2 regions of the Streptomyces sp. P13-3-3 genome follow, and region 1 is predicted to be linked to the other one. Evidence: riboswitches for the same ligand, from Rfam matches in the RefSeq annotation. Region 1 holds a riboswitch; the other holds the start of a gene.
The links. A riboswitch is a leader RNA that binds a small molecule or an ion and turns the genes downstream of it on or off. The one in region 1 is predicted to bind thiamine pyrophosphate.
Positions count from the first base shown of each region.

Region 2: another riboswitch for thiamine pyrophosphate. It lies ahead of ACQZOG_RS21905 (thiamine ABC transporter substrate-binding protein); the one in region 1 lies ahead of thiO (glycine oxidase ThiO).

Region 1 covers NZ_CP192228.1:1,779,243-1,794,234, forward strand. Annotated here, with positions in the region: gene ACQZOG_RS08030 (6-phosphofructokinase) at 1-522, shown strand, start outside; gene ACQZOG_RS08035 (2-hydroxyacid dehydrogenase) at 814-1,809, shown strand; gene ACQZOG_RS08040 (anthranilate synthase family protein) at 1,761-3,641, opposite strand; gene ACQZOG_RS08045 (trp operon leader peptide) at 3,748-3,804, opposite strand; gene ACQZOG_RS08050 (class II 3-deoxy-7-phosphoheptulonate synthase) at 3,901-5,253, shown strand; gene ACQZOG_RS08055 ((2Fe-2S)-binding protein) at 5,417-5,656, shown strand; gene bfr (bacterioferritin) at 5,674-6,192, opposite strand; gene ACQZOG_RS08065 (sulfite oxidase-like oxidoreductase) at 6,379-7,026, shown strand; gene ACQZOG_RS08070 (deoxyribonuclease IV) at 7,043-7,921, opposite strand; gene pknB (Stk1 family PASTA domain-containing Ser/Thr kinase) at 7,970-9,892, opposite strand; gene ACQZOG_RS08080 (thiazole synthase) at 10,014-10,808, opposite strand; gene thiS (sulfur carrier protein ThiS) at 10,811-11,032, opposite strand; gene thiO (glycine oxidase ThiO) at 11,029-12,195, opposite strand; TPP riboswitch at 12,193-12,304, opposite strand; gene ACQZOG_RS08095 (NAD(P)/FAD-dependent oxidoreductase) at 12,400-13,629, shown strand; gene ACQZOG_RS08100 (Rv2175c family DNA-binding protein) at 13,697-14,062, shown strand; gene thiE (thiamine phosphate synthase) at 14,354-14,992, shown strand, end outside.
Region 2 covers NZ_CP192228.1:4,754,360-4,769,351, forward strand. Annotated here, with positions in the region: gene tsf (translation elongation factor Ts) at 67-903, shown strand; gene pyrH (UMP kinase) at 1,095-1,853, shown strand; gene frr (ribosome recycling factor) at 1,974-2,531, shown strand; gene ACQZOG_RS21880 (phosphatidate cytidylyltransferase) at 2,531-3,655, shown strand; gene ACQZOG_RS21885 (pentapeptide repeat-containing protein) at 3,769-4,764, shown strand; gene proS (proline--tRNA ligase) at 4,818-6,230, opposite strand; gene ACQZOG_RS21895 (hypothetical protein) at 6,528-6,956, shown strand; gene rlmN (23S rRNA (adenine(2503)-C(2))-methyltransferase RlmN) at 7,215-8,321, shown strand; TPP riboswitch at 8,346-8,451, shown strand; gene ACQZOG_RS21905 (thiamine ABC transporter substrate-binding protein) at 8,531-9,619, shown strand; gene ACQZOG_RS21910 (ABC transporter permease) at 9,595-11,271, shown strand; gene ACQZOG_RS21915 (ABC transporter ATP-binding protein) at 11,272-12,447, shown strand; gene ACQZOG_RS21920 (maleylpyruvate isomerase family mycothiol-dependent enzyme) at 12,472-13,269, shown strand; gene ACQZOG_RS21925 (LAETG motif-containing sortase-dependent surface protein) at 13,336-14,007, opposite strand; gene ACQZOG_RS21930 (VOC family protein) at 14,323-14,730, opposite strand; gene ACQZOG_RS21935 (hypothetical protein) at 14,831-14,992, opposite strand, start outside.

The sequences.
Region 1 (14,992 bases):
ATGGGCCGCCACTCCGGCTGGATCGCACTCCACTCGGGCCTGGCCGGCGGCGCCAACGTCATCCTCATCCCCGAGCACCCCTTCGACGTCGACCAGGTGTGCGCGTGGGTGACCTCACGGTTCCGCGCCTCGTACGCGCCGATCGTGGTCGTCGCGGAGGGGGCGGTGCCGCGGGACGGCGACATGGTGCTCAAGGACCAGTCCCTGGACGCGTTCGGACACGTCCGGCTGTCCGGGGTGGGTGAGTGGCTCGCCAAGCAGATCGAGAAACGCACGGGGAAGGAGGCCCGGACCACGGTCCTGGGTCACGTCCAGCGCGGCGGTACGCCCAGCGCCTACGACCGGTGGCTCGCCACCCGCTTCGGCCTCCACGCGATCGACTGCGTCCGCGACGGGGACTTCGGCACGATGGTCGCGCTCCAGGGCACGGACATCGTCCGCGTCCCGATCGCCAACGCGACGGCCCGCCTGAAGACGGTCCCGCCGTCCCTCTACGAGGAGGTGGGCGTCTTCTTCGGCTGACGCCCGGGTGCGGCCCGTCGGTGGCTGGTCGCGCAGTTCCCCGCGCCCCTGAGGGGCGCTCTCGCCGCCCCAGCCGCGGGCAGTCGTGCCGCTTGGGGCGATGGGGGTACCTCCCGCTCGAGCGAAGCCGAGAGTGGGGGAGGGTGGGCGCGGCGGCACCCCGTGAGCGCCGGGCTGCGTACGCCCCCGCCCCGCGCCGACACCCAGGGCCCTTCGGCCCACGTCGAGTTCGCCCACGGCCCCGTAAGCTCACCGCAGGGAAGCACACCGGACAAACCCCCGGAGGGGCCCGTGGAGATCCTCGCCTTCGGCGTACAGGCGGACGAGAAGCCCCTCATCGAGCGGGCCTTCGCCGACCACCACCCCACCCGCACCCTCGACGTCTTCCTCAACACCGACACCGCCCCCATCGCCGCCGGCCACGAGATCATCTCCACCAGCGTCAACTGCGACCTCGGCGCCGACGTCCTGTCGGACCTCGCCGCCGGCGGCACCCGGATGGTCGCCCAGCGTTCCACCGGCTTCAACAACGTCGACCTGGACGTCGCCGAACGCCTCGGCATCACCGTCGCCCGCGTCTCCTCCTACTCCCCGTACTCGGTCGCCGAGTTCGCCTGGACGCTCGCCATGGCGGTCAACCGCCGCATCGTCCGCGCCTCCACCCGCACCCGCGACTTCGACTTCCGCCTCGACGGGCTGATGGGCCGCGACCTCCACGGCCGCACCGCCGGTGTGCTCGGCACCGGGAAGATCGGCGAGGCGTTCGCCCGGATCGCGCACGGCTTCGGCATGCGGCTGCTCGGCTGGGACGTCGCCGAGAACCCGGCCTGCCGCGAGCTCGGCATGACCTACGTCCCGAAGGAGCAGCTGCTCGCCGAGTCCGACCTGGTCAGCCTGCACGTCCCGCTGCTGCCCAGCACCCGGCACCTCATCGACGCGACCGCCCTGAAGTCCATGCGGGACGACGCGATCCTGGTGAACTCCAGCCGGGGCGGCCTCGTCGACACCGCCGCCCTCGTCGACGAACTGCGCGCCGGCCGCTTCACCGGCGTCGGCCTGGACGTGTACGAGGCGGAGGCGGGCCTGTTCTTCCTCGACAAGTCCCTGGAGGCCGTCGACGACGACACCCTGGCCCGCCTCGTCACCTTCCCCAACGTCCTGGTCACGTCCCACCAGGCGTACTACACCGTGGACGCCGTCACCCAGATCGTCGCGACGACGGTCGACAACGTCCTCGACTACACCGCCGGCCGCCGCTCCGAGAACGTGCTGGTGCCGCGCAGCTGACCCATCAGCTCCCGCACCACGGCCGTGCCGTCGAGGCTGAGCACCGACTCGGGGTGGAACTGGACGCCCGCGAAACCGGGGCCCCGCACCGCGTGCACCTCGCCGTTCGCCGCGCGGCTCACCTCGACGCCGTGCGCCGCCAGCTCCCGCGCGGCCTCGTCGTCGCAGTGCGCCACGAAGCTGTTGTAGAAGCCGACCGTCTCCGGCCGTCCGAACAGCTCGATCTCCGTCTGCGCCCCCTGGTACGGCACCTCCTTGCGGACGATGTCCAGGCCCAGCTCGGCCGCGATCAGCTCGTGCCCGAGGCAGACGCCGAGCACACCGTGCCGGTTTCCGGCGATCACCTCGGCGGTCAGCCCGCGCAGGAACCGCATCTTCGGATCGGCCGTGTCCGAGGGGTCGCCGGGACCCGGGCCCAGCACCAGCGGGCCTTCGTGCGCCAGCGCCGCCTCCCGCAGTCCGGGCTCGTCGTAGCGGCGCACGGTGACGTCGAGTCCGGCCGCCCGCAGCACATGGGCGAGCATCGCGGTGAAGGTGTCCTCCGCGTCCACGACCAGCGCGTGCCCGGTGAGCGCGTCGGACCGCTCCTGCATCCGCAGCCAGAACGGCGCGAGCGAGGCGCGGCGCCCGTCCAGCGCGGCCCGCACCCGCGGGTCCTCCGCGAGCCCCGGCCGCACCGCCTCCGCGCGCGGCCGTCCGGGGCGCACGCCCAGCGCGGCCAGCACGCCCGCGGCCTTGGCGTGGGTCTCCGCGACCTCGCCCGCCGGGTCCGAGCCGCGTACCAGGGTCGCCCCGACCGGCACCCGCAGCCGTCCGGCGGCGTCGATGTCGGCGGTGCGGATCAGGATGGGGGAGTCCAGCGTCTGGGCGCCGCCCTCGTCGCGGCCGATCAGGGCCAGCGCGCCCGCGTAGTAGCCGCGCCCGCCGGCCTCGTGCCGTTCGATCACCCGGCAGGCGTTCTGCACCGGCGAGCCGGTGACGGTCGCCGCGAACATCGTCTCCCGCAGCACCTCGCGCACGTCCAGCGAGGAGCGGCCGCGCAGCTCGTACTCGGTGTGCGCGAGGTGCGCCATCTCCTTCAGCCGGGGACCGATCACCACGCCGCCCATGTCGCCGACCGTGCACATCATCTTGAGCTCCTCGTCGACGACCATCGACAGCTCCTCGATCTCCTTGCCGTCGGCGAGGAAGCGGAGCAGGTGCTCGGGGGTGGGGCCCGCGTCGGGGTAGCGGTACGTGCCGCTGATGGGGTTCATCACGACGGTCCCGCCGGACGCGCGCACGTGCACCTCGGGGCTCGCGCCGACCAGCGTCCGGTCGCCGGTGTGGACGACGAACGTCCAGTACGCGCCCCGCTCGCCCTCCAGCAGCCGCCGGAACAGCGCCAGCGCGTCGGCCCGCCCGAACCCGGGGATCCCGCCCTCGTACGTTCTGCGGATCACGAAGTTGGCGCCCTCGCCCCGGCCGATCTCCTCGTCGAGGACCCGGCCGACGATCCGCGCGTACTCCTCGTCGCCGACGTCGAAGCCGTCGCCCTCGACCCGCACGTCGTGCGCCGGGAGCGCCGCCAGGGCCTCGGCGAGCGGGATCTCGTGGCGCTCCTCGGGGGTCAGCACCAGCAGCGGGGTGCCGTCGTCGCGGACGTCGAAGCCGCGCTCGCTGATCTGCCGGAACGGCACCAGCGCGAGGCCCTCGTCGGGCAGGTCGGCCAGACGGTCGTGGGAGGTGACCGGGCCGATCAGCAGCTCCACCGTGTCGTGGTCGTGGCCGGGGGTGCGGCGGCGCAGCAGGGCGAAGGGGCGGTCGTCGTGCGGGAGCCGTGCCAGGTCCATGGGGCGTTCCTCGTTTCGTCGCTGTCGTGAGCGGTGAGGAACGGCCCCGGAAAACACGGAAGGCCGCCCCTCGGGCGGCCTTCGCGAAGTCGGTGCGTACGCGCAGTCAGTGGGCCGCCGGATGAGCGGTCCACCACCAGGTGCGGGTCGAGTGCGCGAACATGGCCCCGACCTTAGCGCATCGCGCACCGGTGCGGACCGTGTCTCATTTGGTGGGCGTCGGGATGGACGACCGTTCCGACCCCGTAATGTGGGTTGCGTGACCGTGAACGCTAAGACCAGCGCGAGCGCTGGCAACACCTGGCGAGACCTGCCCGCGGCGCAGCAGCCCGAGTACCCCGACCCCGAGGCTCTGCGCGCAGTGATCGCGGACCTCGAGTCGTATCCGCCGCTCGTCTTCGCGGGCGAGTGCGACCAGCTGCGCGCCCGGATGGCGTCCGTCGCCAAGGGAGAGGCGTTCCTCCTCCAGGGCGGCGACTGCGCCGAGGCCTTCGACGCCGTGTCCGCCGACCACATCCGCAACAAGCTCAAGACGCTGCTCCAGATGGGCGCCGTCCTCACCTACGCGGCCTCCGTGCCCGTGGTGAAGGTCGGGCGGATCGCCGGGCAGTACTCCAAGCCGCGCTCCAAGCCGACCGAGACCCGTGACGGCGTGACGCTGCCGACGTACCGGGGCGACTCGGTCAACGGCTTCGAGTTCACCGAAGAGGCCCGGATCCCGGACCCCGAGCGGCTGAAGCGGATGTACCACGCGTCGGCGTCCACGCTGAACCTGGTGCGCGCCTTCACCACCGGCGGTTACGCCGACCTGCGCCAGGTCCACGCCTGGAACCAGGACTTCGTGAAGTCGTCGCCGTCCGGTCAGCGCTACGAGCAGCTGGCGCGGGAGATCGACCAGGCGCTGAACTTCATGCAGGCGTGCGGCGCCGAGCCGGAGGAGTTCAAGACCGTCGAGTTCTTCTCGTCGCACGAGGCGCTGCTGCTCGACTACGAGTCGGCGCTCACCCGCGTGGACTCCCGCACGGGCCAGCTGTACGACGTCTCCGGGCACATGGTGTGGATCGGCGAGCGCACCCGGCAGCTGGACCACGCGCACGTGGAGTTCGCCTCGCGGATCCGCAACCCGATCGGCATCAAGCTCGGCCCGACCACGACGGCCGAGGAGGCGCTGCAGTACATCGACCGCCTCGACCCGGACCGGGAGCCCGGCCGGCTGACGTTCATCGTGCGGATGGGCGCGGACAAGATCCGCGACAAGCTCCCCGAGCTGGTGGAGAAGGTGACCGCGTCCGGCGCGACCGTGGCGTGGGTGACGGACCCGATGCACGGCAACACCTTCGAGGCCGCCTCCGGGCACAAGACCCGCCGCTTCGACGACGTGCTCGACGAGGTGAAGGGCTTCTTCGAGGTCCACAAGGAGCTGGGCACCCACCCGGGCGGCATCCATGTGGAGCTCACGGGTGACGACGTCACCGAGTGCGTGGGCGGCGGCGACGAGATCTTCGTCGACGATCTGCACCAGCGCTACGAGACGGCGTGCGACCCGCGGCTGAACCGCAGCCAGTCGCTCGACCTGGCGTTCCTGGTCGCGGAGATGTACCGGGACCAGTGACCGGCCGGGCCGGCTGACAGCAGTCGGGGGTGGGGCGTGTCTCACACGGGATCACGCCCCACCCCCCTTTTCCGCCCTCGAAGGGCGCAGGTAAGGTTAGGTTTGCCTCACCGACGGAGGGTCGGTACGGCACGACCCCAGTCCTCGTCGGGAGGTGACCCGCGTGTTCGTCTGCAGCTGCTTCGGCGTGACCGAGGAACAGGTGAAGAGCCACGCGGAAGCCGGTGCCTGTACCCCCCGGCAGATCGCCTCCGCCTGCAAGGCGGGCACGGACTGCGGCGGCTGCGTCCGGCGCATCCAGGCGCTGCTCGGCCGCGGCGCCTGCCCCCGGCGGCAGCTCATCGACGAGGGCGGGCAGCCGCTCGTGGCAGAGGTCGCGACGGAGGTCCCGGAAGCCGCCTAGGCGGTTCCCCGACGCCGTCAGGGCGTCTTGAACCCGTGCGTCCCGGGGCCCGAGGGGTCCGGCTGGGTCTGCTCGATCACCGTCGACAGGTACAGCGCCTCGCCCAGTTTGTCGATCAGCTCCAGCTGGGTGTCCAGGTAGTCGATGTGGTGCTCCTCGTCGGCCAGGATGGCCTCGAAGATGTTGGCCGAGGTGATGTCGTTCTTGTTGCGCATGACCTCGACGCCGCGGCGGAGCCGGTCGATCGCCTCGAGCTCGATCTCGCGGTCGGCCTGGAACATCTCGGTGACGGTCTGCCCGACGCGGACGTGGAACAGCCGCTGGTAGTTCGGCAGGCCGTCCAGCAGGAGGATCCGGTCGGTGAGCAGCTCGGCGTGACGCATCTCGTCGAAGGACTCGTCGCGGGTGTACTTGGCGAGCTTGTACCAGCCCTTGTGGTCCTGGAGCTTGGAGTGCAGGAAGTACTGGTTGATCGCCGTCAGCTCGGCGGTCAGCTGCTCGTTGAGGAACTCGATGACCTCGGGATCGCCCTGCATGGCGCGGGCTCCTTCCGCGTGGGGGGAAATGTGCGGGTCGGGGCGCATGATTGCACCGGTATGAAAGATCGTCCAGTAAGTCTCGACTTAGTAAGTAATCCCATACTTGGCCCGTTCTGGCCATGAATGACCGAATGTGCGCGGCCCGGTTCAGGAGCATGGCCCCCGGTCTGTCAGGATGGAGACATGGGTCAGCCGGCGGAACGCGAATCGGGGGAGCGCGCGACACGAGGAGCGGCGGATCTCCAGCTCCCGCCGGGACAGCGGCTCCAGAAGGGCTGGCCGGTCACCCACTACGGGCCCGTCCCCAGGTTCCGCCCGGAGCGCTGGGAGTTCCGGGTCTTCGGCGCCACCGCCGACGGCGAGAAGCACTGCTGGACCCACGAGGAGTTCACGGCGCTGCCGTACACCACCGTCGAGGCCGACCTGCACTGCGTGACCAAGTTCAGCATGGTCGGCGCCGAGTGGGGCGGGATCCCGGCGCGCACGGTCGTGGAGATCGCCCCGCCCGCACCGGACGTCACCCATGTGATGGTGTGGGCCGAGTACGGATTCAGCTCCAACCTGCGGCTCGAGGACTTCACGTCCGACCGCACCCTCTTCGCCACCCACAAGGACGGTGAGCTGCTCACCGCCGAGCACGGCTTCCCGCTGCGCCTGATCGTGCCGCACCTGTACGCGTGGAAGGGCCCGAAATGGGTCCGCGGGGTGGAGTACATGACCGCCGACCGCCGTGGCTTCTGGGAGGAGCGCGGCTACCACAACGTCGGCGACCCCTGGCGGGAGCAGCGCTACTCCTACCAGGAGGAGCCCGGGGACGGCCCCGAGCTCTGACCCACCCCGCCGGCTCTCAGCCGTCGCGGAGCTTCTTCAGCCGCTCCACGTCCGCCGCGTGCCCCTCCTTGCCGCCGGGCGTCTCGATCACCAGCGGTACGCCCGCGGTCTCCGGGTGCGTCATGAGGTCCCGGAACGGGTCCTCGCCGACGTGTCCCGCGCCGATGTTGGCGTGCCGGTCCTTGTGCGCGCCGACGACGTCCTTGGAGTCGTTGGCGTGGATCAGCCTCAGCCGTCCCGTGCCGACGGTCGCGGCCAGCTCGTCCAGGGTGCGGTGCGCGCCGCCGGGCGCGGCCAGGTCGTGGCCGGCCGCGAAGACATGGCAGGTGTCCAGGCAGACGCCCAGCTTCGGATGGGCGTCCAACCGCTCGAAGTACGGGCCCAGGTCCTCGACCAGGGAGCACAGCGAGGCGCCCTGTCCGGCGGTCGGCTCCAGCAACAGGTACGGGTCGTCGTCGCGGGTCAGCTCGTCCAGCAGCGGCAGCATGTGCTCCCGTACCTGCGCCAGTGCCACCGCGCGCTCGCGTCCGCCCGTCGCGCTGCCGGTGTGCACCACCACGCCCAGCGCGCCGATCTCCCGGCCGCGGCGCAGCGAGTGCCGCAGGGACTCCACCGACCGCTCCACGGTCGCCGGGGTGTGGGACCCGAAGTTGATCAGGTACGGGGCGTGCACGTACGCCGGGACCGACGCCTCGGCGCAGGCCGCGCGGAACGCCTCGTCCTGGAGCGGGTTGCCGGCGGGGGTGGCCCAGCCGCGCGGGTTGGCGACGAAGACCTGCACGGTCTCGGCCCCCAGGTCACGGGCGTAGGGCAGGCCGACGGAATGCAGGCCCCCGGCCACGGGCACGTGACTGCCGATCGGGTTGCGGGCGGGGCCGGACGGGTGACTCTTCACCCGTCAAGGGTGTCACGGCCGCGCGCGTCACCCGGACGGCCCCCTCCGTCACCTGATCTTGAGGGTGATCGTCGAGCCCTTGGGCGCGGTCTCGCCGCCGTCCACCGACTGGTCCTTGACGGTGTCGCCGAACAGGCCCAGCAGGCCGCGGTCCTCCTTCACCCCGAACCCGGCGCCCTCCAGCTTCTCCCGGGCCTCGTCCACGCTGTCGCCGACGACGTCCGGCACCTCGACCATCTCCGGGCCCTTGGACAGGGTGAGGGTGACCGTGTCGCCCTCGGCGGCCTCACCGCCGGCGCCCGGGGTCTGCCGGGCCACCTGGCCCGCGTCGTGCTCCGAGTGGACCCGCCCGTCGGCGATCTCCACCTTGAGCCCGGCCTCCTCCAGCTCGGCGCGCGCGTCCTCCGGGTCGTCGCCGGTGACGTCGGGCACGTCCACGGGGCTGCCCTTGCTCACCGTCAGCTTCACCGCGGTGTCCGCGCGGACCTTGGTGCCCTTGCCCGGCTCGGTGGAGATCACCGCGTCCCTGGGCACGGAGTCGCTGAACTCCCGGGTCACCATGCCCGGCTTCAGACCCTCGTCCTCCAGCAGGGACCGGGCCTTGTCCAGGCGGTAGCCGTCCAGGTCGGGCACCCGCACGGTCTGCGGGCCCTTGGACACGGCCAGGGACACCGAGGCGCTGCCGCGGACGCGGGCGCCCGCCGCCGGGTCGGTGCTGATCACCTTGCCGCGCTCGACGGTGTCGCTGTACTCCTCCGTGACCTCGCCGACGTCCAGTCCGGCCTCGGCGAGCCGGTCGCGGGCCTCCTGCTCGGTCTTCGACAGCACCGGCGGGACCTTGGTGAACTGCCCGGAGTTGATGTACCAGATGCCGGCGCCCAGGCCGAGCACCAGCAGCACGGCCACGACGATCGCCGCCGGTCCGCGGTGCAGCGCCGTGCGGCGCCGGGGCGGCAGCGGGGGAGGGGAACGGAAGCGGCTGGTGCGGTCGACCGCGCCGTCGTCGTCCTCGTTCACGGGAAGGGGACGCGGCACGGTGAGGGAGCGCGGGATGACGCTGGTGCGGTCGCCGGCGTTGTCGTGCTCCGCGGACAGCGCCTGCGGGGGCATCGCGTCGAGCTGCTCGTCGGTGAGCCGGCCGCGCGACTCGCGGGTCAGGGCGAACAGCGCCACCGCGTCGGCCGGGCGGACCTCGGCGTCGCGCGCGGTCGCCGCCCCGACCAGCGCGTCCAGCGCCGGCGCCAGACCGGGCACCACCGCGGAGGGCGGCGGCACGTCGTCGTGCAGATGCTTGTAGAGGACGATCGCGGGGGAGTCGCCGTCGTGCGGCTTCTCGCCGGTCAGCATCTCGTAGAGCAGGATGCCGCAGGCGTACACGTCGACGCGGGGGTCGGCGGTGCCGTGCTCTATCTGTTCCGGGGCCAGGTAGGAGACGGTGCCCAGCACCGTGCCCGTGCTGTTGGTGACCGTGTCCACCGAGCGGACCAGGCCGAAGTCGGCGACCTTGACCCGGCCGTCGTCCCCGATCAGCACGTTCTCCGGCTTCATGTCGCGGTGCACGAACCCCGCGCGGTGGGCGGCGCCCAGCGCGGCCAGCACCGGCTCCAGGATGTCCAGCGCGGCCCGCGCCTGCAGCGCCCCGCGCTCCCGCAGCACGTCTCGCAGCGTGCAGCCCGGGATGTACTCCATCGCCAGGTAGACGTACCCCGCGTCGGTGCCCTGGTCGAAGACCTGGACGACGTTCGGATGGGCCAGCCGGGCGACGGACTTGGCCTCGCGGATGAAGCGCTCCACGAAACCGGCGTCGGTGGCCAGCGAGGGGTGCATCACCTTGAGCGCGAGGATCCGGTCGAGGCGGGTGTCCAGGGCCCGGTAGACCGTGGCCATCCCGCCGACGGCGATCCGCGCCTCGACGCGGTAACGGCCGTCGAGCACCTGCCCGACCAGCGGGTCCTGAAGGGTCGTGTCCACGCAGCGAGTCTACGAGTCCGTGAGGACAGCCCCGGCCCGTTCAACCGCCGTTGGAGCGGACCTGTGACCTGTGTTACCCGACCGCGTCCGAATCGAGGCCGACGCCGGGCTGCCGGGCGCCTCAGAACGCGGGCCGTTCCGGGTCCAGCTCCGCCCGGCCCTCGGCCGGCGAGGACGCCCGCGCGAAGTGGCGCCGGGGGATGCGCCCGGCCCGCCGTGCGAGCCGGCCCGCCTCCACCGCGTTCCGCATCGCGGACGCCATCAGCACCGGCTCCTGCGCGCGCGTCACCGCGGACGCCAGCATCACGCCCGCGCACCCCAGCTCCATGGCCAGCGCCGCGTCCGACGCCGTGCCGGCCCCCGCGTCGAGGATCACCGGCACGCCCGCGCGCTCCACGATCAGCTCGAAGTTGTGCGGGTTGCGGATGCCGAGGCCGGAGCCGATCGGCGAGCCCAGCGGCATCACCGCCGCGCACCCCACGTCCTCCAGCTTCCGCGCCAGCACCGGGTCGTCGTTGGTGTACGGCAGCACCGTGAACCCGTCGTCGACCAGCGTCTCCGCCGCGTCCAGCAGCTCCACCGGGTCCGGCAGCAGGGTGCGCTCGTCCGCCACGACCTCCAGCTTCACCAGATCCGTGCCCAGCGCCTCCCGGGCCAGCCGCGCGGTGAGCACGGCCTCCCCGGCGGTGAAGCAGCCGGCCGTGTTCGGCAGCACCTCCACGCCCAGCTTCCGCAGCACCGACAGCACCGACCCCTGCACCGAGGGGTCCACCCGCCGCATCGCGACGGTCGTCAGCTCCGTGCCGGACGCCACCAGCGCCCGCTCCAGCACGTCGAGGCTCGGCGCCCCGCCGGTGCCCATGATCAGCCGGGACGTGTAGGTCCGCCCGCCGAGGACGAGGGGATCGTCGGCCATGGTCAGCCTCCTTGGACGGCGGTGAGGACCTCCACCCGGTCCCCTTCGGACAGGGGGGTGGCGGGCCACTGCGCGCGCGGGACGACGGTTTCGTTGAGGGCGGCCGCCACTCCGGAGGGCGCCGCGGTGAGCGACCTGACGACGAGGTCGAGGGCCGTGCCGGGCGGGACCTGACGGCTCTCGCCGTTGACGGTGACGGTGACCGTGGTGACCGGGGCGTTCATACGGACTGCTCCGCGAGGACGGGGGCGCCGAAGCGCCGGGGGGTGAACGGAAGGGCCTCGTCGGGCAGCTCGCCGGTGGTCAGCACCCGCGCCATGGCGTCGCCGGTGACGGGCGTCAGCAGCACGCCGTTGCGGTGGTGCCCGGTGGCCAGCAGCAGCCCGTCGAGGCGGGTCGGGCCGAGCAGGGGCGCGTTGTCGGGGGAGCCGGGGCGCAGTCCCGCGAGCGTCTCGGTGAGCGGCAGCTCGGTGAGGCCGGGCACCAGGTCGTGGGCGTCGCGCAGCAGCTCGTAGACGCCGCCCGCGGTGACCGTGGTGTCCCAGCCCATCTCCTCGCTGGTCGCGCCGATCACCAGCTCGCCGCTCTCGCGCGGCACCAGGTAGACGTGGCTGCCGCGCACCACCGCCCGCACCGTGCGGCTCAGGAACGGCTCGGGACGGTCCGGCATGGTCAGCCGCAGCACCTGCCCCTTCACCGGACGCACCGGAGGCAGCACCTCCGCGGGCACGCCCACCAGCCGCCCGCTCCAGCTGCCGCCCGCCAGCACCACCTGGCCCGCGCCCAGCTCGCCGCCGTCCGCCGTGACCACGCCGGTCGCGCGGTCGCCGGTGACGACGAGCCGCTCGGCCCAGGCGCGGTGCAGGATGACGCCGGCCCGCTCGCAGGCGGTGAGCAGCGCGGACGCCAGCCGACGCGGGTCGATCTGGTGGTCGCCGTCCACCCGCAGCCCGCCCCGCACACCCGGCGCCAGCATCGGCTCCAGGCGCCGGCACTCCCGCCCGGTCAGCCACTGCGAGTCCAGTCCGGAACGCTCGTGCAGGGCGTGCAGCTCCCGCAGGTGGGCGCGGTCGTCGGCGTCCAGCGCCACGGCGAGGGTGCCGCAGCGGCGGTAGCCGAGGTCCTGGCCGGTGAGGTCGGACAGCTCGGCCGCGAAGTCGGGGTAGCGGCGGGCCGAGGCCAGGTTGAGGCCGAGCAGCGTCTGCTCGCCGTGGTGCAGCTCGGTGACGGCGGCCAGCATCCCGGCCGCCACCCGGGCGGCGCCCCCGCCCGGATCGGGGTCCACGACCGTCGTGGCGAGACCGGCCTGCGCGGCCCGCCAGGCCGTCACCAGACCGATGATCCCGCCCCCGACGACGAGGACGTCTGCGGTACGCGTGGGCGACATGGGCGTCCAGCCCCTCCCTTCGCCGGCATGACCCGGATCAGGTTCGTACGGTCGGAGGCCGCCAGCCTCCCTCTCAGCCCGGTGCGCCCGGGCTCCCGCGAGTGCGTGTACGCGGGCCACCCTAGCCCGCGCCGCGCCGCAGCCGTAAGGGACCCCGCGCGGCCGCGGTCCGGCGCGGCGGGCACGGGTGTCTATGGTGAGCGGGTGAGCGAGCAGACGCAGGAACCGGGAGGGGCCGCGCCGCGCCGGGTCGTGGTGGCGGGCGCGGGCATGGCGGGCGTGCAGACCGCTGCGGCGCTGCGGGAGCGGGGCTTCACCGGCGAGGTGACGCTGATCGGCGCGGAACCCCACCAGCCGTACGACCGGCCGCCGTTGTCCAAGGCGGTGCTGCTGGGCACCGCCGAGAGCTCCGCCTTCGAGGTGGACTTCGAGGAGCTCGGGATCGAGCTGCGGCTGGGCTGCGAGGTGACCGGCCTGCGCCCCGGCGACCACGAGCTGGACACCGAGGCCGGGCCCGTCCCGTACGACGTGCTGGTCATCGCCACCGGGGCCGAACCGCTGCGGCTGCCCGGCGCGGAGGGCGTGCCCGGCGTGCACCTGCTGCGCACCCTGGACGACGCCGAACGGCTGCGGCCGGTGCTCGCCGGCCGGCACGACATCGTGGTCGTCGGCGCGGGCTGGATCGGCGCGGAGTTCGCCACGGCCGCCCGGGAGGCGGGCTGCGCGGTCACCGTCGTGGAGGCCGAGGAACGGCCGCTGGCGGGCGTGCTGCCCGCGGAGGTGGCCGCGCCGATGACCGCCTGGTACGCGCAGGCCGGCGTCGGCTTGCGCACCCACGCGCGCGTGGCGCGCGTCGAGCCCGGCGCCGTGCTCCTCGACGACGGCACCCGGCTGCCCGCCGGCGCGGTCGTCGTCGGCATCGGCGCCCGCCCCGCCACCGCCTGGCTGGCCGGGTCCGGGATCGCCCTCGGCACGCACGGCGAAGTCCTCGCCGACGCGCACCTGGCGGCCTCCCTGCCCGACGTGTACGCCGTCGGCGACTGCGCGTCCTTCCCGTCGGCCCGCTACGGCGAGCGGCTCCTCGTCCACCACTGGGACAACGCCCTCCAGGGGCCGCGCACCGTCGCCGCGAACATCGTCGGCGGGGGCCGCGAGGTGTACGACCCGGTGCCGTACTTCTGGTCCGAGCAGTTCGGGCGGTTCGTGCAGTACGCCGGGCACCACGCGGACGCCGACCGCACGGTGTGGCGCGGCGACCCGGCCGACCCGGCGTGGAGCGTGTGCTGGCTGCGCGGGGACCGGCTGGTCGCGCTGCTCGCGGTGGGACGGCCCCGCGACCTGGCGCAGGGGCGGCGGCTGATCGGGTCGGGCGCCGCGGTGGACCCGGAGCGGGTGGCGGACCCGGCGCGGCCGCTGAAGTCGGCGACGGTCTGACCGACTCGCCCACGCGCCGGGACGGGGCTGACTTCCGACTGTCGGTGGCAGGTGGCAGGCTTGTCCCGTGACCGAGATTGACGCAAAGATCGATGCTCTCGTCCCCGCCTGGCTCACCCTCCCCGACATCGCCGAGAAGTTCGGCGTCGAGGTGACGCGCGTCCGGCAGCTGGTCAAGGAGGGCCAGCTCATCGCCGTGCGCCGCGGTGAGAACCGTGCGCTGCACGTCCCCGCCGCCTTCATCGACGGGGACAAGGTCGTCAAGGGCCTGACCGGGACCCTGACGCTCCTGCGGGACGACGGCTTCACGGTCGAAGAGATGCTGGAGTGGCTCTTCACCCCCGACCCCAGCCTGCCGGGCACCCCCGCGCAGGCCCTCGCGGAGAACCGCGGCACGGAGGTGAAGCGCAGGGCCCAGGCCCTGGCAGTCTGACGCACGTTCCCCGTGACGCCCCAAGGGGCGCGGGGAACTGCGCGCCCAGCCCTCACGTACCCGCAGGGCAGAATCGCGCGACGCCGGGCCCGTATGGTCCGACCGACGTTCCGGTGACCGCCTGAGGGGCGCGGGGAACTGCGCGCCAAGCCCCCACGCACCCGCAGGCACCCCCCGACCGGGAGCGGCGCGAGCCGCCGCTCCCGGATCCCACGTGCCGCCAGGCACGACATAGGGTTCCGCCGACGAGCCCGCCTGCCCGCAGCGCGACCCGAACCCCGGGGGGAACCCATGACCCACACCCCACGCACCCACCTCACCGACGCCCGCGTCTACCTCTGCACCGACGCCCGCAAGCGTCAGGGCGACCTCCCCGACTTCCTGGACGCCGTCCTCGCCCACGGCGTGGACATCGTGCAGCTCCGCGACAAGGGCATGGAGGCCGCCGAAGAGCTCGAGCACCTCGAGGTCTTCGCCGACGCCTGCGCCCGGCACGGCAAGCTGCTCGCGGTCAACGACCGCGCCGACGTCGCGCACGCGGCCCGCGCCGACGTCCTCCACCTGGGCCAGGGCGACCTGCCCGTCCCCGCCGCCCGGGCGATCCTCGGCGACGACACACTCGTCGGCCGGTCCACCCATGCCGAGGACGAGGCCGCCGCGGCCGCCGTCCAGCCCGGCGTGGACTACTTCTGCACCGGCCCCTGCTGGCCCACCCCCACCAAGCCCGGCCGCCCCGCGCCCGGCCTGGACCTCGTCCGGTACACCGCGGGGCTCGGCACCGACCGCCCGTGGTTCGCGATCGGCGGCATCGATCTCGCCAACCTCGACCAGGTGCTGGACGCCGGCGCCCGCAGGGTGGTCGTGGTCCGCGCCCTCACCGAGGCGGACGACCCGGGCGCCGCCGCCGCCGAGCTGTCCAGGCGCGTCCGG
Region 2 (14,992 bases), 3.0 Mb from region 1:
GCCCACGAAGCGGTCCCGCCCCGCCGATCTTCGAACCTCCAGACTTCGAGAAAGATTCACAGACTCATGGCGAACTACACCGCCGCCGACGTCAAGAAGCTCCGGGAGCTCACCGGCGCCGGCATGATGGACTGCAAGAAGGCGCTGGACGAGGCCGACGGCAACGTCGACAAGGCCGTCGAGGCGCTCCGCATCAAGGGCCAGAAGGGCGTCGCCAAGCGCGAGGGCCGCTCCGCCGAGAACGGCGCCGTGGTCTCGGTCCTCGCCGACGACAACTCCTCCGGTGTCATCGTCGAGCTGAAGTGCGAGACGGACTTCGTCGCCAAGGGTGAGAAGTTCCAGGCCGTCGCCACCGCGATCGCCGAGCACGTCGCCAAGACCGCCCCGGCCGACATCGAGGCCCTGCTCGCCTCCGAGATCGAGGCCGGCAAGACCGTCCAGGCGTTCGTGGACGAGGCCAACGCCAACCTCGGCGAGAAGATCGTGCTGGACCGCTTCGCGCAGTTCGCCGACGGCTACGTGACGGCGTACATGCACCGCACGATGCCCGACCTGCCCCCGCAGATCGGTGTGCTCGTCGAGCTGGACAAGCCGAACGCCGAGATCGCCAAGGGCGTCGCCCAGCACATCGCCGCCTTCGCGCCGAAGTACCTCTCCAAGGAGGACGTGCCGGCCGAGGTCGTCGAGTCCGAGCGTCGCATCGCCGAGGAGACCACCCGCGCCGAGGGCAAGCCCGAGGCCGCGATCGGCAAGATCGTCGAGGGTCGCCTCAACGGCTTCTTCAAGGACGCCACGCTGCTCGGCCAGCCCTACGCGCTCGACAACAAGAAGTCCGTCCAGAAGGTCCTGGACGAGGCCGGTGTCACCCTGAAGCGCTTCTCGCGCATCAAGGTCGGCATCTGAGTCCGTACCGCGACGGGCGCGCGACCCCGATAGGGTCGACAGCAGTCGTTCGGACACGCGTCCACGCACGCGCGCGTGCCGGGCGACAGCAGATCTGACGAGGAGGCCATTGCCGCATGGGATGCGAACCACGCCCCACCGGCAATGGCCTTCTTCGTATGTGCAACACGTGAAAGAGGCGGGATTCGACCATGACGACCAAGGCTGAGAAGAGCGACGACGGCAAAGTGCGCGGCCGGTTTCTGCTGAAGCTGTCCGGAGAGGCCTTCTCCGGTGGCGGAGGCCTGGGCGTCGATCCCGACGTGGTGCACGCCATCGCCCGTGAGATCGCGGCCGTCGTACGGGACGGCGCGGAGATCGCGATCGTGATCGGCGGCGGCAACTTCTTCCGCGGAGCCGAGCTCCAGGTGCGCGGCATGGACCGCGCCCGCTCCGACTACATGGGCATGCTCGGCACCGTGATGAACTGCCTGGCCCTCCAGGACTTCCTGGAGAAGGAGGGCGTCGACTGCCGCGTGCAGACCGCCATCACCATGGGCCAGGTCGCCGAGCCCTACATCCCGCTGCGCGCCGTGCGCCACCTGGAGAAGGGCCGCGTGGTCATCTTCGGCGCCGGTATGGGCATGCCGTACTTCTCCACCGACACCACCGCCGCGCAGCGCGCCCTCGAGATCGACGCCGAGGCGCTGCTCATGGGCAAGAACGGTGTCGACGGGGTCTACGACTCCGACCCCAAGACCAACCCCGACGCCGTCAAGTTCGACTCCCTCGGCTTCGGCGAGGTCATCACCCGCAACCTCAAGGTCGCCGACGCCACGGCCGTCACCCTCTGCCGTGACAACAACCTGCCGATCGTCGTGTTCGAACTCCTCAAGGAGGGCAACATCGCCCGCGCCGTCAAGGGTGAGAAGATCGGCACGCTGGTGGACGACCAGGCCGGGCGCGACTGACCGGGGGATGGACAATGTCCTGCCGGTCGTGAACCGTGCAGGAAGAAGACGCGACGCAGCCGGCCGCCGCCCCGACCGAGGACCGCAGCCGGGCCTACTCAAGACACGCAGGAGCAAGTGGTGATCGAAGAGACCCTCCTCGAGGCCGAGGAGAAGATGGAGAAGGCCGTCGTGGTCGCCAAGGAGGACTTCGCCGCGATCCGCACCGGCCGTGCGCACCCGGCGATGTTCAACAAGATCGTGGCCGACTACTACGGCGCGCCGACGCCGATCAACCAGCTGGCCTCGTTCTCCGTGCCCGAGCCGCGCATGGCCGTGGTGACCCCGTTCGACAAGAGCGCCCTGCGCAACATCGAGCAGGCGATCCGTGACTCCGACCTGGGCGTCAACCCGAGCAACGACGGCAACATCATCCGGGTGGTGTTCCCCGAGCTGACCGAGGAGCGCCGGCGCGAGTACATCAAGGTCGCCAAGGGCAAGGGCGAGGACGCGAAGATCTCGATTCGCTCCGTGCGCCGCAAGGCGAAGGAAGCCATCGACAAGCTGATCAAGGACGGCGAGGTCGGCGAGGACGAGGGCCGCCGTGCGGAGAAGGAGCTCGACGACACCACGGCGAAGTACGTCGCCCAGGTGGACGAGCTCCTGAAGCACAAGGAAGCGGAGCTGCTCGAGGTCTGATGAACGACTCTTCCTGGGGGACGCCGCAGACCGGGTACTGGGGGCCGTCCGACCAGGGACCCGACCGGGGAGCTGTCCCGGCGGGTCCCGCGTACGATGCGCACCAAGCACAGCAGACGCGGCCCATGCCCATCGTGCCTGACGTACCCGAACACGGCGGAGACCAGGATGCGGACCGGGGGGCTGCTCGGCTGAGCGGCCCCCTGTTCCGAGACGAGCCGACGCGGGCCCGCCCCCTGCCGGGGGAGGTGCCGCAGAATCCGGAGCCCATGCCCCACGCCCCGCAGCCGGCCCCCGCACCGCAGAAGAAGAGCGCGGGGCGGGACCTCGGCGCGGCGATAGGCGTCGGCGTCGGACTCGGCGCGGTGATCGTCGCGTCGCTGTTCTTCGTCAAGGCCGTCTTCGTCGGGGTGATCGCGGTCGCCGTCGTGGTGGGCCTGTGGGAGCTGACGACGCGGCTGGACGAGCGCAAGGGGATCAAGGCGCCCCTCGTCCCACTGGCGCTGGGCGGCGCGGCGATGGTCGTCGCCGGGTACGCCCGGGGCGCGGAGGGCGCGTGGGTCGCCATGGCGCTCACCACGCTGGCGGTGCTGGTGTGGCGCATGACGGCACCGCCGGAGGGCTACCTCAAGGACGTCACGGCGGGCGTCTTCGCGGTGTTCTACGTCCCCTTCCTGGCGACGTTCGTCGCGATGCTGCTGAAGGCCGAGGACGGCCCCTGGCGCGTGCTGACCTTCCTGCTGCTCACCGTGGTCAGCGACACCGGCGCGTACGCGGTCGGCTGGCGCTTCGGCAAGCGCAAGCTCGCCCCGCGCATCAGCCCCGGCAAGACCCGCGAGGGCCTGCTGGGCGCGGTCGGCTTCTCGATGGCGGCGGGCGCGCTGTGCATGCAGTTCCTCATCGACGACGGCCAGTGGTGGCAGGGCCTGCTGCTGGGTCTCGCGGTCGCCGCGAGCGCCACGCTGGGCGACCTCGGTGAGTCGATGATCAAACGTGACCTCGGCATCAAGGACATGGGCACGCTGCTGCCGGGCCACGGCGGCATCATGGACCGCCTGGACTCCCTCCTGCCGACGGCGCCGGTGGTGTGGCTGCTGCTGGCGGTCTTCGTGGGGTCGGGCTGAGGTTCCTCTCGTAGCGCCATGACCTTTGGGCCCTCGTCCCGCTGGGACGGGGGCCCGAATGCTGTCCACATGCCGAACAGGTCCTGCGATCGTGACGACGAAAGGGGCCGCTGGTGATCACCTTGCACCTGCTGCATGAGCAAGGCGGCGCGTCCGTCAGGGCTGCCGTCTCGGCGTTCGAAGCGCGTCACAGTCACGGCGGTGCCGAGCCCGACCGGGAGCGGGCGGAGCAGCACTTCGTCCTGCTGTCCGCAGCGATCGCGGGGGCGTGGCCCCGGCCGGCGGCGGCCTCGCGGGCGGCGGAGCGCGAGGCCGTCCACGTGTTGCTGGCGGTCGGCGACGTGCCCGGTCACCGCTGCCCCGTCTGCGTCAGGCCTCAGGCACCCCTCCCTCAGCCGACGGCCGGCGCCGGAGGCGACATGACGGACGACGAGCGTGCGGAGCACGAGGCCCGCCTTCGCGGACTGCTCTACCTGTCCTGTCCCGACGCCCCGGCCGGCGCCCTGGAAGCCACGGCCGAAGCCATCACACGGAGCGCCGGGCGCGTGCCCGCCGCGGCAGTCCCGGAGGCCGCTGATCTCGCCCGCCCCCGGCAGCCCTACAGCGCGGACCCCCTGAACCTGTGCGGGGCGGACCTCCGCGGCGCGGCGCTCATGGGCGCGGACCTGCGCCATGCGGACGCCTATGGCGCGGACCTGAGCGGTGCGGATCTGACCGGCGCGGATCTGAGCCACGCGAACCTGACGGGCGTGGACCTGAGGCACGCCCATCTCACCGGCGCGAACCTGACCGACGCGAACCTGAGCAACGCGCAGCTGAGTCACGCGAACATGAACGGCGCTGTTCTGCGGGACGCGGCACTGACCGACACGGACCTGCGCTCCGCGCTGCTGTGCGGCGTGGACCTGACCGGCGCGGACCTGATGTACGCGGACATGACCGACGCGCACCTGAGGGGCGCGGTCCTCACGGCGGCGGACCTGTCCGAAGCGGTCCTCACGGGCGCGGACGTCTCCGAAGCGGTCCTCATGGGGGCGGACCTGTCCGGAGCCGTCCTCACGGGCTCGGCGCTCGAGGACGCCACGATCCCGTGCCCGGATCACCGCTGACCGGGGTCGGTCAGTGACGATCCCGTGACCGGATCACCGCTGACCGGGGCCGGTCAGTACGCGCGTGCCACGACGGCGATGTTGCCAGGCTGGTCGTCGCTCACGGGAACGGAACCGTCCGCCGCGACCAAACACCGCACGGTGACGCCCTGCTCGGCGAGCTTGGCCTCACCCTCCACGCCCAGGGTTTCCCAGGCGATGCGCGCCCAGCCGGTGCTCGCCGCCTCCGCGGCCTCCTCGACCGTGGTCACCTCGACGGTGCGGTCGTCGCGACGCTGACGGGACTGGGCCAGCAGAAGCGCCTGGTCGTCCTCCAGCACCGTGGGCAGGATCTCGGGCAGCGCCCCGATCGGCGTCGGCTCCTTGCTTCCCGCCACGCGACGGACCAGCGCGGCGGTGCCGTTCTCCACGTCACGCGGCCCGACCTCGACGCGTACCGGCACCCCCTTGAGCTCCCAGTCGACCGCGCGGCGGCCGAACGGCGTGTCGGTGCGGTCGTCGACCTGCACGCGGACACCGGCCGTCCTCAACCGGTCGGCGATCCCACGGACCGTGTCCAGGACCGCGTCGTCGCCCTTGACAGCCACGACGACCACCTGAACCGGGGCCAGACGCGGTGGGACGCGAAGGCCGTCGTCGTCGCCGTGCGTCATCACCAGCGCGCCGACCATCCGGGTAGTGGAACCCCACGACGTCTGCCAGACGTGTTCCTCACGGCCGTCCTTCGACAGGTAGCGCGTCCCGAACGCCTTGGCGAAGTTCTGGCCCAGTTCGTGGCTCGTGGCCAGCTGGAGGGCCTTGCCGTCGCCCATCATGCCTTCCAGAGTGAGCGTGTTGATCGCGCCGGCGAACCGCTCCCTGACCGTCTTGCGACCCGGTACGACGTCCATGGCGAGGACGTTCACCAGGAAGTCGGCGTACACCTCCTGGTGGATGCGCGCGGCGTAGTCCCGGGCGTCCTCGTAGGTGGCGTGTGCCGTGTGGCCTTCCTGCCACAGGAATTCCGTCGTACGGAGGAACACCCGCGGCCGCAGCTCCCAGCGGACCACGTTCGCCCACTGGTTGATCAGCAGCGGGAGGTCGCGGTAGCTCTGCACCCACTTGGAGAAGTAGTCGTTGACGATCGTCTCGGACGTGGGGCGGACGACGACGGGCTCCTCCAGCTCCTTGCCCCCACCGTGCGTGACCACGGCCAGTTCCGGCGCGAACCCCTCGACGTGCTCGGCTTCCTTCGTCAGGTACGACTGCGGGATGAAGAGGGGAAAGTACGCGTTCTGCGCGCCGGCCGCCTTGATCCGGGCGTCCACCTCCTGCTGCATCCGCTCCCACAGGCCGTACCCGTACGGTCGCACGACCATGGTGCCGCGCACCGGCCCGTTGTCGGCCAGCTCGGCCTTGCCGACCAGGTCCTGGTACCAGCGGGGGAAGTCGTCCGCGCGGGGTGTGAGAACGGGTGCCTTTGCCATGGCGCGCAGAGTAGGACGCGGCCCGGCCGGGGCGCGACCCGATTACGGCGTGACCGGCAGCCCCGCGGCAACGCCCTCTTCCTGCTGCACTCCGTCTGGGGAACTGCGGGCACCAGCAGCCACAGATCCGACGTGTGGTACGCCAGCGTCTGCGGGTCAGCCTGATCCGCATACGGGATCTTTCACACCGGTGATGTCCGATCGTCGTCGGATCCGGCGCCTCTGACGAGCTGGCGGCCTAGAGTGATCGGAATGCGGTGGGGGAGTCGCCCGACGTGGGCTCGGTGGTTGGTGGCTGTGTACGTCGTCGGATTTCTCGAAGGAACGGTGGCGCACGCGTACTTCTTGGTGGCGGGCGGGCCGGCCGCGTACAGCTACGCGCCGGTACCGGTGCAACTGCTGTTCCACGCTCTCCTCCTGCTGGATCCGTTGGCGGCCCTGCTGACCGTCCGTGTCCACCCACTCGGGCCGCTCCTTTGTGCTGGCATCATGCTCGTCGACCTCACTGCGAACTGGTGGGTTCAGTGGGATGCCGTCCTGACGCACCCGGCTGCCTTCGTCCGTCCGGTCGGGCTCTTGCCCATGACGCTCTTCGGCGTATTGGTGCTGAGTGCGGCCTTCCCGCTGAGTCGCGCACTGGCATCCACCGCTGACGTCAACGACGCCGGACGACGACGTACCAAGCCGGTCACCGACGGCTCGGCGACCGACGGTGTCGGCGCTTGATGCTTGGTCGCCGACCACTGTGACCGAACTAATGAAGCGGTGCGGTGTCGCCCACGGCGACGACGGCTGTGCTGACAGCGCCGACGATGGACGGCAACGGCACTCGGCGGCACGGCTCGATGAGTGGCGCGCAAGCGTCGAGTGATCGCCCCCGGGCCGTCGGAGGCGCTCAAGAGCGACCAGCGACGCCCCCCACCGACAGGTGTGGCCCCCGACACCCGCAGGTCACCCATCTGGATCTGCGACACTGGTACAGCCATGCCTAAGCCCGGAGAACTTACATTCGTCGCGCCGCGCGGAGCCAAGAAGCCGCCGCGGCATCTTGCCGATCTCACGCCTGCCGAGCGCAAGGAGGCGGTCGTCGCGGTCGGTGAGAAGCCGTTCCGTGCCAAGCAGCTCTCGCAGCACTACTTCGCGCGGTACGCGCACGATCCGGAGCAGTGGACCGACATCCCCGCCGGTTCGCGCGGCAAGCTGCGGGAAGCGCTGCTTCCCGAGCTGATGAGCGTCGTGCGGCACCTGTCCACCGACCAGGGGACGACCCGCAAGACGCTGTGGAAGCTGTTCGACGGGACGCTCGTCGAGTCCGTGCTGATGCGGTACCCGGACCGGGTCACCATGTGCATCAGCTCGCAGGCCGGCTGCGGCATGAACTGCCCGTTCTGCGCGACCGGGCAGGCGGGGCTGGACCGGAACCTGTCCACCGCCGAGATCGTGCACCAGATCGTCGACGGCATGCGCGCGCTCCGCGAGGGCGAGGTGCCCGGCGGGCCCGCGCGGCTGAGCAACATCGTGTTCATGGGCATGGGCGAGCCCCTCGCCAACTACAACCGCGTCGTCGGCGCCATCCGCCGCCTCACCGACCCCGAGCCCGACGGCCTCGGCCTGTCGCAGCGCGGGATCACCGTGTCCACCGTCGGTCTCGTCCCGGCGATCCACCGGTTCTCCGACGAGGGCTTCAAGTGCCGCCTGGCGATCTCGCTGCACGCCCCCGACGACGAGCTCCGCGACACCCTCGTCCCCGTGAACACACGGTGGAAGGTGCGCGAGGTGCTCGACGCCGGGTTCGAGTACGCGGCGAAGTCCGGGCGCCGGCTGTCCATCGAGTACGCGCTGATCCGGGACATCAACGATCAGGCGTGGCGCGGTGACCGGCTCGGGCGCATGCTCAAGGGGCGTCCCGTGCACGTCAACCTCATCCCGCTCAACCCGACGCCCGGCTCCAAGTGGACCGCGTCGCGGCCCGAGGACGAGAAGGCGTTCGTCGAGGCGATCGCCGCGCACGGTGTGCCGGTGACGATCCGGGACACCCGTGGTCAGGAGATCGACGGGGCGTGTGGTCAGCTCGCCGCCACCGAGCGGTAGTCTGACCGGCGTCAACACATCTGCATATTCCGACAGGGGAGCGCCACAGCGCTGAGAGTGCGGCACCGGCCGCAGACCCTCCGAACCTGGCCCAGGTCATTCTGGGTAGGGAGATCGGTCATCACTCGAGCTGTTGCGCCCTGCCCGGGACCCCGCCGGGGATCCCGGGCAGGGCCGCGTCTCTTCCTGGTCACTCCAGGAGGAATCAAGTGGGCATCACCAAGAAGGTCACCGTCCTGGCCGTCGGGCTGGGGCTCGTCACACTGTCCGCCTGCGGCTCGTCCGGCGGGGACGGCGGCGGCGCCGGCGGCGAGGGCTCGAAGACCGTGACCCTCGTCAGTCACAACTCGTGGGCCGTGTCCGAGGACGTCGTCGCCGCCTTCGAGAAGCAGTCCGGATACAAGCTCAAGGTCCTCGAGGACGGCGACGCCGGGCAGGCCGTGAACAAGGCGATCCTGACCAAGGACAACCCCCAGGGCGACGTCTTCTTCGGCGTCGACAACACCCTGCTGTCCCGCGCCCTCGACAACGGCCTCTTCCAGTCCTACGAGGCCAAGGGCTCCGACCTGATCCTGCCCGAGTACCGGGTCGACGAGGACAAGCACCGCGTCACCCCCGTCGACACCGGCGACGTCTGCGTCAACTACGACAAGGCGTGGTTCCAGAAGAAGAAGCTGACCCCGCCGAAGACCTTCGACGACCTGGCCAAGCCCGCCTACAAGGACCTCCTCGTCGTCGAGAACGCCGCCACCTCCTCGCCCGGCCTCGGCTTCCTGCTCGGCACCGCCGCCGAGTACGGGGACAAGGGGTGGGAGGACTACTGGGGGAAGCTCAAGGACAACGGCGTCAAGGTCGTCGACGGCTGGGAGCAGGCGTACAACGAGGAGTTCTCCGGCTCGGCCGGTGGCAAGAAGGCCAAGGCCGACCGCCCGCTCGTCGTGTCGTACGCCTCCTCGCCGCCCGCCGAGGTGATCTACGCCGACCCGCGGCCCGACACGGCGCCCACCGGCGTCGCCGAGGGCACCTGCTTCCGCCAGGTCGAGTACGCCGGTCTGCTGAGCAACGCCAGGAACCCCGAGGGCGGCAAGGCGCTCCTGGACTTCATGGCCGGCAAGACCTTCCAGGAGGACATGCCGCTCAACATGTTCGTGTATCCGGTGCGTGAGGGCGCCCAGGTGCCGGAGGAGTTCGTGCAGTTCGGGCCGCAGGCGAAGGAGCCGCGGACCATGGACCCGGCGAAGATCGCCGAAAACCGTGACCAGTGGGTCAAGTCGTGGACCTCGCTCGTACTGAAGTGACACCGCGGCGGCCCGGATGGTGGCGCCGCAACGCGGCCCGGCTCGGCCTCATGGCCGTGCCGGCCGCGTTCTTCGCCGTCTTCTTCGCCTACCCGGTCGCCGCGATCGTCGCCCGAGGGCTGAAGACCGACGGCGGCTGGCAGCCCGGGCGGATCGCGGACGTGCTCGGCCAGTCCGACATCCGCCAGGTGCTGTGGTTCACCACCTGGCAGGCGCTCCTCTCCACGGCCCTCACCCTGGTGATCGCCCTGCCTGGCGCCTACGCCCTGGCCCGCTTCGACTTCCCCGGCCGACAGGTGCTGCGCGCGGTGATCACCGTGCCGTTCGTGCTGCCGACGGTCGTCGTCGGCACGGCGTTCATGGCGCTCGTCGGGCGCGGCGGGCTGCTGGACGAGCTGTGGGGCGTGCGCCTGGACACCACGGTCTGGGCGATCCTCCTCGCGCACGTCTTCTTCAACTACGCCGTGGTCGTCCGCACCGTGGGCGGGCTGTGGGCGCAGCTCGACCCGCGCCAGGAGGAGGCCGCGCGGATGCTCGGCGCCTCCCGCCTCACCGCCTGGCGCACGGTCACCCTCCCGGCGCTCGCGCCCGCCGTGGCCGCCGCCGCGCTGATGGCCTTCCTCTTCACCTTCACGTCGTTCGGCGTGGTGCAGATCCTCGGCGGACCCGCCTTCTCCACCCTGGAGGTGGAGATCTACCGGCAGACCGCGGACATCTTCGACCTGTCCACGGCCGCCGTCCTCACGCTGATCCAGTTCGTCGCCGTCGGTGCGATCCTCGCCCTGCACGCCTGGACCGTGCGGCGCCGGGAGACCGCGCTGCGGCTCGTCGACGCCTCGGCCACCGCCCGCCGCCCGCGCGGGGCCGGGCAGTGGGCGCTGCTCGGCGGGGTCGTCGCCACGGTCGTCGTCCTCCTGCTCCTGCCGCTCGCCGTTCTGGTGCAGCGGTCCTTCGCCGGCGTCGGTCTCGCCTACTACCGGGCGCTGACCGAGGCCGACGGCGGCGTCTTCCTGGTCGCCCCGATCGAGGCGATCGGCAACTCCCTGCGCTACGCCGTCACCGCCACCGTGATCGCCGTGGTGATCGGCGGTCTCGCCGCCGTCGCGCTGACCCGGCGGGACGCGGGACGGCTGGTGCGCGGGTTCGACGCGCTGCTGATGCTGCCCCTCGGCGTGTCCGCGGTGACCGTCGGCTTCGGCTTCCTCATCGCTCTCGACGAGCCCCCGCTGGACCTGCGCGCCTCCTGGATCCTGGTGCCGCTCGCGCAGGCACTGGTCGGCGTCCCCTTCGTCGTACGGACCATGCTGCCGGTGCTGCGCGCGGTGGACGTGCGGCTCAGGGAGGCGGCGTCGGTGCTGGGGGCGTCGCCGTGGCGGGCGTGGCGGGAGGTGGACCTGCCGCTGGTGCGGCGGGCGCTGCTGATCGCCGCCGGGTTCGCCTTCGCGGTGTCGCTGGGGGAGTTCGGGGCGACGGTGTTCATCGCGCGGCCGGACAACCCCACCCTGCCGGTGGCCGTGGCGCGGCTGCTGGGGCGGCCCGGGGACCTCAACTACGGGCAGGCGATGGCCCTGTCGACGATTCTGATGATCGTGTGCGCCGTGGCTCTGCTCGTGCTGGAGCGGCTGCGGACCGACCGGACGGGGGAGTTCTAGATGCCCACCGACAGCCAGCCGCCCACCGGGGCCCAGCTGCCCACCGAGAACCAGCCGCCTACCGAGAGCCGGCCGTCCACCGACAGGCAGCCGCCCACCGACAGCCACCTGCCCGTCCACGGCACGCCGTCCGTCCACGGCAAGCCGCCCGCCGACAGCCTGCTGCGTCTCGAGGACGCGACCGTCCGCTTCGGCGGCCGGGCCGCGCTGGACTCCGTCGGCCTCGGTGTCGCCGAGCACGAGATCGTGTGCGTGCTCGGGCCCAGCGGCAGCGGCAAGTCCACGCTGCTGCGCGCGGTCGCCGGGCTCCAGCCGCTGGACGCCGGGCGGGTCCTGCTCGACGGTCGTGACCAGGCGGGCGTGCCCGCGCACCGGCGGGGCGTCGGGCTGATGTTCCAGGACCACCAGCTGTTCCCGCAGCGGGACGTGGGAGGCAACGTGGCCTTCGGCCTGCGCATGCACGGCGCGCCCCGCGCCGAACAGGTGCGGCGCGTGAAGGAGTTGCTGGAGCTGGTCGGGCTGCCCGGGGCGTCCGGGCGGGCCGTCGCCGCCCTGTCCGGGGGTGAGCAGCAGCGGGTGGCGCTGGCCCGTGCGCTCGCGCCCAGCCCGCGGCTGCTGATGCTCGACGAGCCGCTCGGCCAGCTCGACCGGTCGCTCAGGGAGCGTCTCGTCGTCGAACTGCGGGACCTGTTCGGCCGGCTGGGCACCACGGTGCTGGCCGTGACGCACGACCAGGGCGAGGCGTTCGCGCTCGCCGACCGGGTGGTGGTGATGCGCGACGGGCGGATCGCCCAGTCCGGCACGCCGCTCGAGGTGTGGCAGCGGCCCGCCGACGCCTTCGTGGCCCGCTTCCTCGGCTTCGAGAACGTCGTCGAGGCGAGCGTCGCCGACGGCGTCGCCGTCACTCCCTGGGGCAAGGTGCCGGTGCCGCCGGACGCGCCCGAGGGCACGCGGCCCCTGCTGGTCCGGCCGGCCGGGGTCCGGCTGGTCCCGGCCGGGGAGGGACTGCGCTGCACGGTGACCGCGCGCACCTTCCGCGGCACCCATGTCGCCGTGCGTCTCCAGCCGGAGGACGCGCCCCCGCTGGAGGCGGCCTGCGCGCTGCGGGACGCCCCGGACGTCGGGGACGTCACCGGCGTGGAGTTCGACGGCGCGGAAATCGCCGTGCTCGGCTGATCGCCGTTGCCTAGGGTGAGCGGCATGACACGACTGGCTCACGAGCGCTACTGCGACGAGATCGCCCATCAGATCGGGGAGTTGAGGTCGGTGGTGACCTCGGGGGCGGACCTGTCCCGCGCGGTGCCGACCACACCCGACTGGACGCTGGAACAACTCGTACGGCACCTCGGCGGCGCCCTGCGCTGGATGGCTCTGATGGTGCGGACGGGGGCCGAGAAGGAGACCCCCGAGGAGGACGTGCCGGGCTTCGACGGGCCCGAGGCGCGCGGGGACGCCGCCGTCCTGGACGCCTGGCTGGCGGAGAGCGGCGACCTGGCCGTCGGCGCGCTGCGGGATGCCGGGCCGGACGCCCGGGTGTGGAGCTGGGCGGGCATCGAGAACGCCGGCTTCTGGGCCCGCCGTATGACCCATGAGGTGACCGTGCACCGCGCGGACGCCACGCTCGCCGCCGGACTGCCCTACGAGGTCGCGCCCGAGGTGGCCGCCGACGCGGTCGACGAGTGGCTGGAGATCGTGGAGTGGGCGCAGCGGACGCTGCCCGACGACGAGGTGCACGAGCTGCGCGGACCCCTGCGCACGATCCACCTGCACGCCACCGACACCGGACCCGAGGCCGAGGCGGAGTGGCTGATCAGGCTGGACGAGGAGGGGGTGTCCTGGAGCCGGGACCACGAGAAGGCCACGGTCGCGCTGCGCGGGCCGCTCACCTGGGTGCTGCTCGCCTTCTACCGCCGTATCCCGCTGGACGACGCCCGCATCGAGGTCCTCGGTGAGCGCTCGGTGCTCGAACACTGGCTGGACCGGGCCACGTTCGGCTGACGGCAGCTCAACGGCGAGCGGCCCGCCCCCGGTTCGGGGACGGGCCGCAGGCGTTTCCGTGAGGCGTCAGCGCTGGCTGTTCGCCCCGCGGCGGCGCATGCCGAAGAAGACGGCGCCGCCACCGATGGCGACCAGGGCGGCCGCGACACCGGCGATCATGCCGGTGTTGGAGTTGGCGCCGGTCTCGGCGAGGTTGGACTCACCGGCCGGGGACGGGGCGTTGTCCGACGTGTCCGCCGGGGGAGCGCTCTCGCTCGTGCTCTCCGACGGGGCCGGGGTCGGCTCCTCGCTCTCCTCGGCCGGGGCCGAGGTCTCCTCCGACGGCGTCGGCTCGGGGGACGGGGACTCCTCCTCGTCCTCCTTGCACGGCGTCGACGGCGTCACCAGGTTCGGCTTGATGTCCTCGTCCACGTACGGCTTGGCCGTGACGTGGATGCGGTACTCGGCGTTGGGCTTCCAGTCCTCCTCGAAGGTGATGGTGGTGCCCTTCTTGGACCCCTTGACCACCTGCTCGCCGATCTTCTCGATGTCGGCGCCGTTGTTCTGGAGGAACACGGTCACGGTGGCGGGGACGCCGGCCGGGTCGACGTCGGTGACGGTGATGACACCCTTGTCACCTTCGCACTTGGCCTCGGCCGAGAACTCGTTGATGTTGCACGCCGCGGCGTTGCCGGCGGCACCGAGCGCGAGCGCGGCGGACGCGGAGACGACACCGAGGGCGCGCACGGAGCGGGTCACGGTACGGCGTGATACGGACAGAACTGCCACGTTTGTCCTTTACATGATGCGCAAATGCGGGGGGTTGAGGGAGGCGTGATGAAGAATCAGCACTCCCATGAGGCTCCCAGGTCTATAAGCGCCGCATAAGTAGTGTCAACGCATATGCCTACCGGGGACCCGGGCTTTGCCTATTTGTTAACCACCCGTACGTTTACGCGCCCTCGGGACCGCATCGATTCGGCCGCAGCGTCCGAGAACGGTCACCGACCGTGAACGGAGGCGCAGTTAAGGCCGGCGGCAGGACAACACCCCTGCCGCCAGCCTACGTTGCCGTCAGCCCTCCACGGCCGCCGGGTCCATCCAGACGACCTCCCAGGTGTGGCCGTCGAGGTCGTCGAAGGAGCGGCCGTACATGAAGCCGAGGTCCTGGGTGTCACCGGCCACGGAGCCGCCCGCCGCCAGCGCCTTCTCCACCAGTTCGTCGACCTTCTCCCGGCTCTCGGCGCTCAGCGCCAGCAGTACCTCGCTGCTCGTGCGGGCGTCCGCGATCTCCTTCTTCGTGAACTGCGCGTACTTCTCCTTGGTCAGCAGCATCGCGATGATCGTGTCGCTGATCACGACGGACGCCGTGGACTCGTCGCTGAACTGCTCGTTGATGGAGTAGCCGAGCGCCGTGTAGAACGTCCGCGACGCGTCGATGTTCTCGACGGGCAGGTTCACGAAGATCATCTGCTGGTACATGACGGGGCCTCTCCCTGTAAGTGGTGCCGTTCGAGGGGGTAGACCCCGGGTCCGAGCGGAACTCATCGCCCAGGGGGAAGGTTTTTTCGGCCGTGTCCGCTCAGCCGCCCAGCGGCCACGCCGACAGCTCGGCCACTGCCACGGTGAGCGGTCCGAACAGGGCGAGCAGCGCGGCCGCGCGCAGGACGGCGGCCCGGCGCAGCGTCCCCGCGGGCGCCCCCAGCCGCCGCAGCGAGGCCGTGGTGTCCGCGTGCGCCTGCTT